3 regions of the Phormidesmis sp. 146-33 genome follow, and region 3 is predicted to be linked to each of the others. Evidence: predicted binding sites of a transcription regulator. Region 3 holds the regulator's gene; each other region holds the start of a gene.
The links. The regulator NtcA, encoded in region 3, controls nitrogen genes in cyanobacteria. The targets are predictions, from matches to a motif close to TTTGTANNNNNNNNTACAAA.

Region 1 (2,271 bases), on a different contig from region 3:
ACAATGTGGGTCTTGCCAGCGAACTTTTCCGGTGAGCAGATCGCCCGTAACGAGTTTCATCTCGACTTCTTTTTCCTCACGGATGATCGTCTGCACCTGACGAATGCTGGGTAGCCCGGTTTCTAGTTCAGTAGACATGTTTTCTTCCTCTGGCAAATGACAAACAGCTTAGAGTCGTGAGTTTTGAATTGAAGCAGCTTGCAGCCGCAGATTCAAAATTTGGATCTCAAAACTTTTTCTATAGTTCCGCAATCTCAACTCTACACATCCTTCGGAGTCGCGAATCATGAATGTTGAATTCACTAAGTATCACGGTTTGGGGAATGACTTTATTCTGATTGATAATCGCAGTTCATCAGAGCCTTGCTTGACTCCAAAACAGGCGGTTGAGCTGTGCGATCGCCACTTCGGAATCGGAGCAGACGGCGTGATTTTTGCGCTTCCGGGGCAGGATGGCACCGATTACAGCATGAGAATTTTTAACTCTGACGGTTCAGAACCAGAAATGTGCGGCAATGGAATTCGCTGTCTGGGCCAATTTTTAGCAGATTTGGAAACCTCAGACCACGGAACCGCCCGCGCAGAATATCGCATTCAGACGCTGGCAGGCGTGATGACACCCAAGCTAGAAGCCAACGGTCAAGTGACCGTGGATATGGGAGTGCCTCACCTTTTGGCCGCAGAAATCCCCACCACGATCGTCGCCCCTGACCAAACTGCAATCGATCAACCCTTAGAAGTCGCAGGTCAAACTTGGCGCGTTACTTGTGTGAGCATGGGCAATCCGCACTGCATCACTTTTGTAGACGATGTAGCAGAAATTCCTTTAGAGCAAATTGGCCCAAAATTTGAGCATCATCCAGCGTTTCCACAACGGACAAACACCGAATTTATTGAAGTGGTGCGATCGGACTATCTTAAGATGCGCGTGTGGGAAAGAGGCGCTGGAATCACGCTGGCCTGTGGCACAGGGGCTTGTGCGTCCCTGGTTGCTGGAGTGCTTAACAAACGCTGCGATCGCCGAGTAACAATCGAACTGCCCGGTGGATGCTTAGACATCGAATGGGCAGTCAATGACCGCCTCTACATGACCGGGCCAGCAGAGCGAGTGTTTGTGGGCAAGCTTTGAGCCTGTTTCAGAGCTTTGGATCGATGGGGCTGCAAAACTCAGAACTGAAAACTTCCCCACACAGCCCGTTTAATCGTTATCCCAAAGCTCGCTGCCCATCAAGTCACCAATGCGATCGCGCAGCAAAAAATCACACTTTTCTAGCTCACACTCAATGCAGACCCATTCGCGGGCAGGAATATGCTTGCAGAGTGTATAAATCGGTTGCTGACGATTCACCACTCCCTTTTCGACCAGTTGACGTACTTCGTCTTGAATCATGGTCAGGGAGTATTGGATTGTCTGAATCATGTCACCCTCCTGGGAGTCCTTAAAATTGTGCGCGTTAAGAATTAAAAGATTTTGCAAAAAGCATTTTGTTCGTGCCTCGAAGAAAACAGCTTTGTAGTCAGATATACTGAATGTTTTCTATTCTCAGGCTACTCCTTTAGGAATTATATTAAGAAGTGTTGCTTTTGTCAGCAAGGCTTGACATTGTTTCCATTCCTGGTTCGCCCCAAAATTCAAAGTGAGTCAGGTTTGTGGTCTGGATCACATTGTAAAAGTTTGTAATAGTGCAAGTTTGTCTAGCAAACCGATGAGGCCGCAAGTTGATGTTCTGATAGTTCGATCGCTAGATCGATCGCCGCTTTCAAACTAGTCGCCTCTGCAACTCCTCGCCCTGCGATGTCGAAGGCCGTTCCGTGGTCAGGAGAAGTCCGAATAAAGGGCAGCCCGATCGACGTATTTACGGCTCGATCAAATGCCATCAGCTTCACCGGAATTAAGCCCTGGTCATGGTAGAGCGCCAAGTAGCCATCGTGAGCCATTCCCTGACTGCCATACCAACATTGTCCCGGCTTCACCCAGAGCGTATCCGGCGGAATTAAGCCATCTAGCTGAGTGTTGGGAAAGCGAACACACATTTCTTCTAACCACGTTACCATCCAATCCTGTTCTTCGCGACCGAGTTGTCCCTGTTCTCCACTGTGCGGATTCAGGCCCGCGATCGCGATTTTCGGACGGTTGAGGCCAAAATCTCGCTGCAAGCAGTCGATCAGTAATTCTAGTTTGAGGGTCAACAACTCTGGAGTCAGTGCGTCGGCCACCTGGCGTAGAGGAATGTGAGTCGTCGCTAACAGGGTTCTCAACATCCAACCAGT
Region 2 (2,271 bases), on a different contig from region 3:
ACCTCAGCAAAAGCCTTCACCACATCGGGCTTAATTTGTTGAACCGTGATGCCTGGAATGAACTGTTCTAAACTACCCACAGGCCGGTCAGGAATGCCACAGGGGACAATTTGATCAAACCCCCGTAAATCAGGGCAAACATTCAACGCAAATCCGTGCATCGTAATCCAACGGCTGACTTTGATGCCGATCGCTGCTACTTTTCGCCCTTCGACCCAGACTCCGGTTAAGCCAGCAATTCGCGTTCCGCTCAAGCCATAATTCGCCAAAACTTGAATAATCACTTCTTCTAACTGGCGCAAATACCAATGCAAATCTTTTTGGTAAAACTGCAAGTTCAAAATCGGGTAGCCCACCAATTGACCCGGACAGTGATAAGTTACCTCGCCTCCTCGCTCAACCCGGTGTAATTCATACGCTGTTTGGGTGGGATCAAACTTCAAAAAGTCGAGTGTTGCGCCGTGACCCAGGGTGTAAACGGGAGGATGTTCTAACAAAATCAAAACATCGTTTAATTTAAGACTTTCTTTACGTTCTGCGACTAGCTTTTGCTGCCAGTCCCAGGCTTTTGAGTAAGGAATGAGACCGCGATCGTACAGCACACAACAGCGCGTCAAAGACAGATTTTCTAAAGGTGAAAAACTCACAAGCGATCGCAATCTTACCTTTAATATAAACGAATTCTAAACGGCTGACGTATCCCAACGTAAATACTATTTACAATGTCTTATTACAATGTCTTAGAACCGCTGAGAAATCAAGGGGAGTTACTCCTAAATTGCCCTTAGATCACAACAGAAATCATCAAGAATTATCACAGGATGCAACACATTCTAAAGAGGACTGTCTGCCAGAATACAAAGTGTTAGGGTAACAGTAACACCCAAATCTTTAAGGGGAGAGCCTCTATGAAGCTTGTTATCCAGGGCAAAAATATCGAGATCACTGAACCGATTCGTGAGTATGTCAACCAGAAGATTGAGAAGGCTGTCAGCCACTTTCAAAACCTGACCACCGAAGTTGATGTACATCTATCTGTTGCTCGAAACCCCCGGATCACGCCCAGTCAAATCGCTGAGGTGACAATCTATGCCAATGGTGCCGTTGTGCGCGCCGAAGAAGGGAGCGAAAGTCTTTACGCCAGCATTGATATGGTTGCCGACAAGATTTCTCGACAGCTTCGCAAATACAAAGAGAAACGCTACGATAAGCGACACGAAGCCAAAACATCAGAAGTTCTAACCGATCAACCTGTTACTGAATTGTCCCTTGATCGCACCCCCGAACTTCCCGCCACTGTTTTACGAACCAAGTATTTTGCGATGCCACCAATGACGATCGCAGAAGCGCTAGAACAATTGGAACTAGTTGGACACGACTTCTATATGTTCTGCAACTCAGAAACAGGCGAAATTAATGTCGTTTATGAGCGAAATCATGGCGGACATGGCGTGATTCAACCCCGCAAAAACAACGGACACACTCACTCTAGTAAAAATGGAAAAGCCCACACAAACGGTCATTCAGCCGTCGATCGCGAAGGACACACTGTAAGTTAGCGCCGAGGATTCCAAATTTCTAACGTTAGATCCCTGACTTCTTAAAGAGGTTGGGGATCTTGTGTTTGATAAGCTGTTTTATTGAACTCAGTTGTCATCACTTCAAAAACAACTTTATTAAGATAAACGGTTAATTTGATCACAAAGCGATCGCGCTACTCCATAATTCAGGCATACCAAATTTTCATCGAGATCAAAGCATTGATTGACCTGATCTGTTTACCTGATCAAAGGTTTTGCGAAAATTTCTGATCGACTAATCCGTGGATGAAGGATGTCGTCACTTTCCAGCTTTGCCCAAATTCTTGATCCAGCTTGGACAACCTTTAAGAAAAATTCGCCAATCGATCGCAGACTGCTTAATTTTTGAGGCAGTTGAGATGACTTACTTTTCTTTTTTTCAGGGAGGAATGTATGAGCGATAGACTATCATCGGGTTCCCGAAGCGTTGCGATCGTGGGGCCCTATTTAAGTGGAAAAACAACCCTTCTCGAAAGCCTTTTGTGGGTGACAGGCGCAACGACTCGCAAAGGCAATGTGCAAGATAAAAATACGGTCGGAGACAGTGCCCCAGAGGCCCGCGATCGTCAAATGAGTGTCGAAGTCAACGCTGCCAGCACCCAATACGGCGGCGTTTCTTTTAATTTTCTCGATTGTCCGGGGTCGGTCGAATTTTCTCAAGAAACCTACAATGTGCTGATTGGCGTGGATG
Region 3 (2,271 bases):
TTGTGAACATATGAAGAAACTTTTTGATTTATAGTCTTTTGCAAATCTTCTGAAATCACTGAATCTTCTCAAGGCGTTTGGGCTAGTGAGAATCGCAAAATCAGAAAGCGATTGCCTTCTTTTTGACCAGATTGAACCATAAAAGTTTGCGCTATGATAGCGAAGCTATTCCCTTGGATAGAACCCTTTGATGGTAGGAATCTTTAGCCATCTAGCGCAGCCTCACACAAGGGAATCAACGCTCAATCATCCATCCCTTTTGGAACGCAACCCCGGTGAGAACCCTATGGAAGAGTGGCAAAAAGATTTTTCTGAACTGTTAGAAACGATCGCGGATCACATCGAAGGCTTCTTTGTTGAAGTGTCGAGAGAAGTGACAGAAGTGGTCAACGTGTTTGTAGAGCTTTCTGACGAGCTTTCGGCACAGGCACAAAATACCTTTACAGATGAGATTGACCAATACATTAATGAGCTAGTCAACCCCGTTTTAGAAGCCTATTTTGGGTTTGAAGGCATGGTCGGAGAAGCTGCCCAACCGATGATGCAAACTGTAGAACCGCTGCTCAACCAACACCCCATCTGTGTCGGCTGTCGTCACTATCATGGGCAAGCCTACAACGGCAACGTGCTAGTCTGCGGAATGCACCCCTACGGCGTGGGAGAAGGACTAGACATCTGCCCTGATAAAGAATTGACCCGCTGGAAGTCACCCTACCTCAATTCAGAAGGTCAATTTCTATTTAGAGAAGACGATTGGTAATAGGCGAGGTGTGAAGCCTGAAATTTGTACGCCTTCAGGCTTCGCCGACTGGCTAGCGATCAGGTAAACTGCTGACTCAAGGTGACTGGATTGTGGACAGTGATCTTCTTTTTGTGAATAGAGATCATTTTGTCCTGTCGCAAGTCTCCCAGCAGACGAGTCACGGTCACCCGCGTTGAGCCGATCGCTTCTGCAATGGCTTGATGAGACAGCTTGAGGTCGATCGTGATCCCTTCTTGACTGGGCAGGCCAAAATCGCGACAGAGAATCAGCAAGAAACTCACCAGACGCGACCCCATATCTCGATGCGCCAACGTTTCGATCATCATTTCGGTTTGTAGAATTCGAGACGACAGCCCTCGCAGCATTAGCAGACAGAGTTCGGGGTTGTCTTTGAGTGCTTTTTCAACCTGCTCAATTTGAACAGACAGCAACTCAACCGATGTGAACGCAACCGCATGATAAAAGCGATCGGCGCGTTGCCCGGTGATCAGTGACAGTACCCCAAACACGCTGTTTTCTCGCAGTAAGGCAACCGTAATCTCCTCACCCGCCTCATAAACTCTCGAAAGCTTGACGGCACCTTTGACTAAAAAATAAACTCGTTCTGCGGGGTCGCCTGGAAAGAAGATCGTTTTGCCTCGCTCAAACGTCTCAACGACAGGTGGAAAGGCACCGCCCCCAATCTGGCGAAATAATGCTGCAAGTGGTCGCTCTTTGGTCACTACCATGTTCCTTGTCGAACTCGTGCTCTTAAACTCTCTTGATTGACCTGGCAACGGTTTTTACTTGGCTGTCAGATGATCTGTAAGAGATTGATGACTTTAGAACACTTAAACTTACTCTTCAAGCAGTTTTTGTGCTCGATACTACACTATTCTGCCAGGTAGTTGAATTTTTGCAGGGATTGAGCTAAGTCTCTAACAATTGCTTAAGGTTTGAGCTTAAATTCGTCGTTCATCTGAAGATTTTTAAGATCTGTTACCCATCTTAATCAGGCTGGAAGTCAATAGATTAATCAATAGATCGATTCAAAGATCAATTCAGTAATAAGCTTGTCAAAAAGTACGTTGTGAGTTGAAGATTTCAGAACGATGACCGTGTTGAAGAGCGGTATTACCCAGCGTCAAGGAGCTTAATTTACCGAAAGCTCTAGAGACTTTTAGGGTGCTGCCTTTTAGTCGAAGACATTCAACTCTTGCATTGAGAATTCATCAATCTGGGATTAAAAAATTTTTAATTAAAAAGCGGGTAACGCGATTCGAACGCGCGACATTCACCTTGGCAAGGTGACGCTCTACCACTGAGCTATACCCGCAAAATTCGGACAAGTTCTACTATTGCAGATACTCATAGAGATGTCAAGCCTGAAAAACCAAAAAGCCGGAAATCAGGAAATCGCATCGCTTCTCAGCATATAGGATGTAGAAGGATGAAAAAAGAACATCCATACTCCTTACCTCCTACTTTTTATGGTTCAATACACGCTTGCTCAAAGTCCCGAAGTCATT

Region 1: ACJ2PR_RS00795 (DUF4327 family protein) is a predicted target of NtcA. The motif match lies at 1,511-1,530, and genes of this name have one in related genera.
Region 2: hpf (ribosome hibernation-promoting factor, HPF/YfiA family) is a predicted target of NtcA. The motif match lies at 843-862, and genes of this name have one in related genera.

The regions. Positions count from the first base shown of each region.
Region 1 is NZ_JBJPHU010000001.1:168,598-170,868, reverse strand. Features, by position in the region: gene ACJ2PR_RS00805 (Hfq-related RNA-binding protein) at 1-138, opposite strand, end outside; gene dapF (diaminopimelate epimerase) at 287-1,129, shown strand; gene ACJ2PR_RS00795 (DUF4327 family protein) at 1,199-1,420, opposite strand; gene pdxA (4-hydroxythreonine-4-phosphate dehydrogenase PdxA) at 1,696-2,271, opposite strand, start outside.
Region 2 is NZ_JBJPHU010000171.1:1,960-4,230, reverse strand. Features, by position in the region: gene lipB (lipoyl(octanoyl) transferase LipB) at 1-647, opposite strand, end outside; gene hpf (ribosome hibernation-promoting factor, HPF/YfiA family) at 909-1,559, shown strand; gene ACJ2PR_RS33305 (elongation factor G) at 1,974-2,271, shown strand, end outside.
Region 3 is NZ_JBJPHU010000032.1:45,168-47,438, forward strand. Features, by position in the region: gene ACJ2PR_RS14960 (hypothetical protein) at 287-760, shown strand; gene ntcA (global nitrogen regulator NtcA) at 820-1,491, opposite strand; tRNA gene ACJ2PR_RS14970 (tRNA-Gly) at 2,007-2,078, opposite strand; gene ACJ2PR_RS14975 (hypothetical protein) at 2,233-2,271, shown strand, end outside.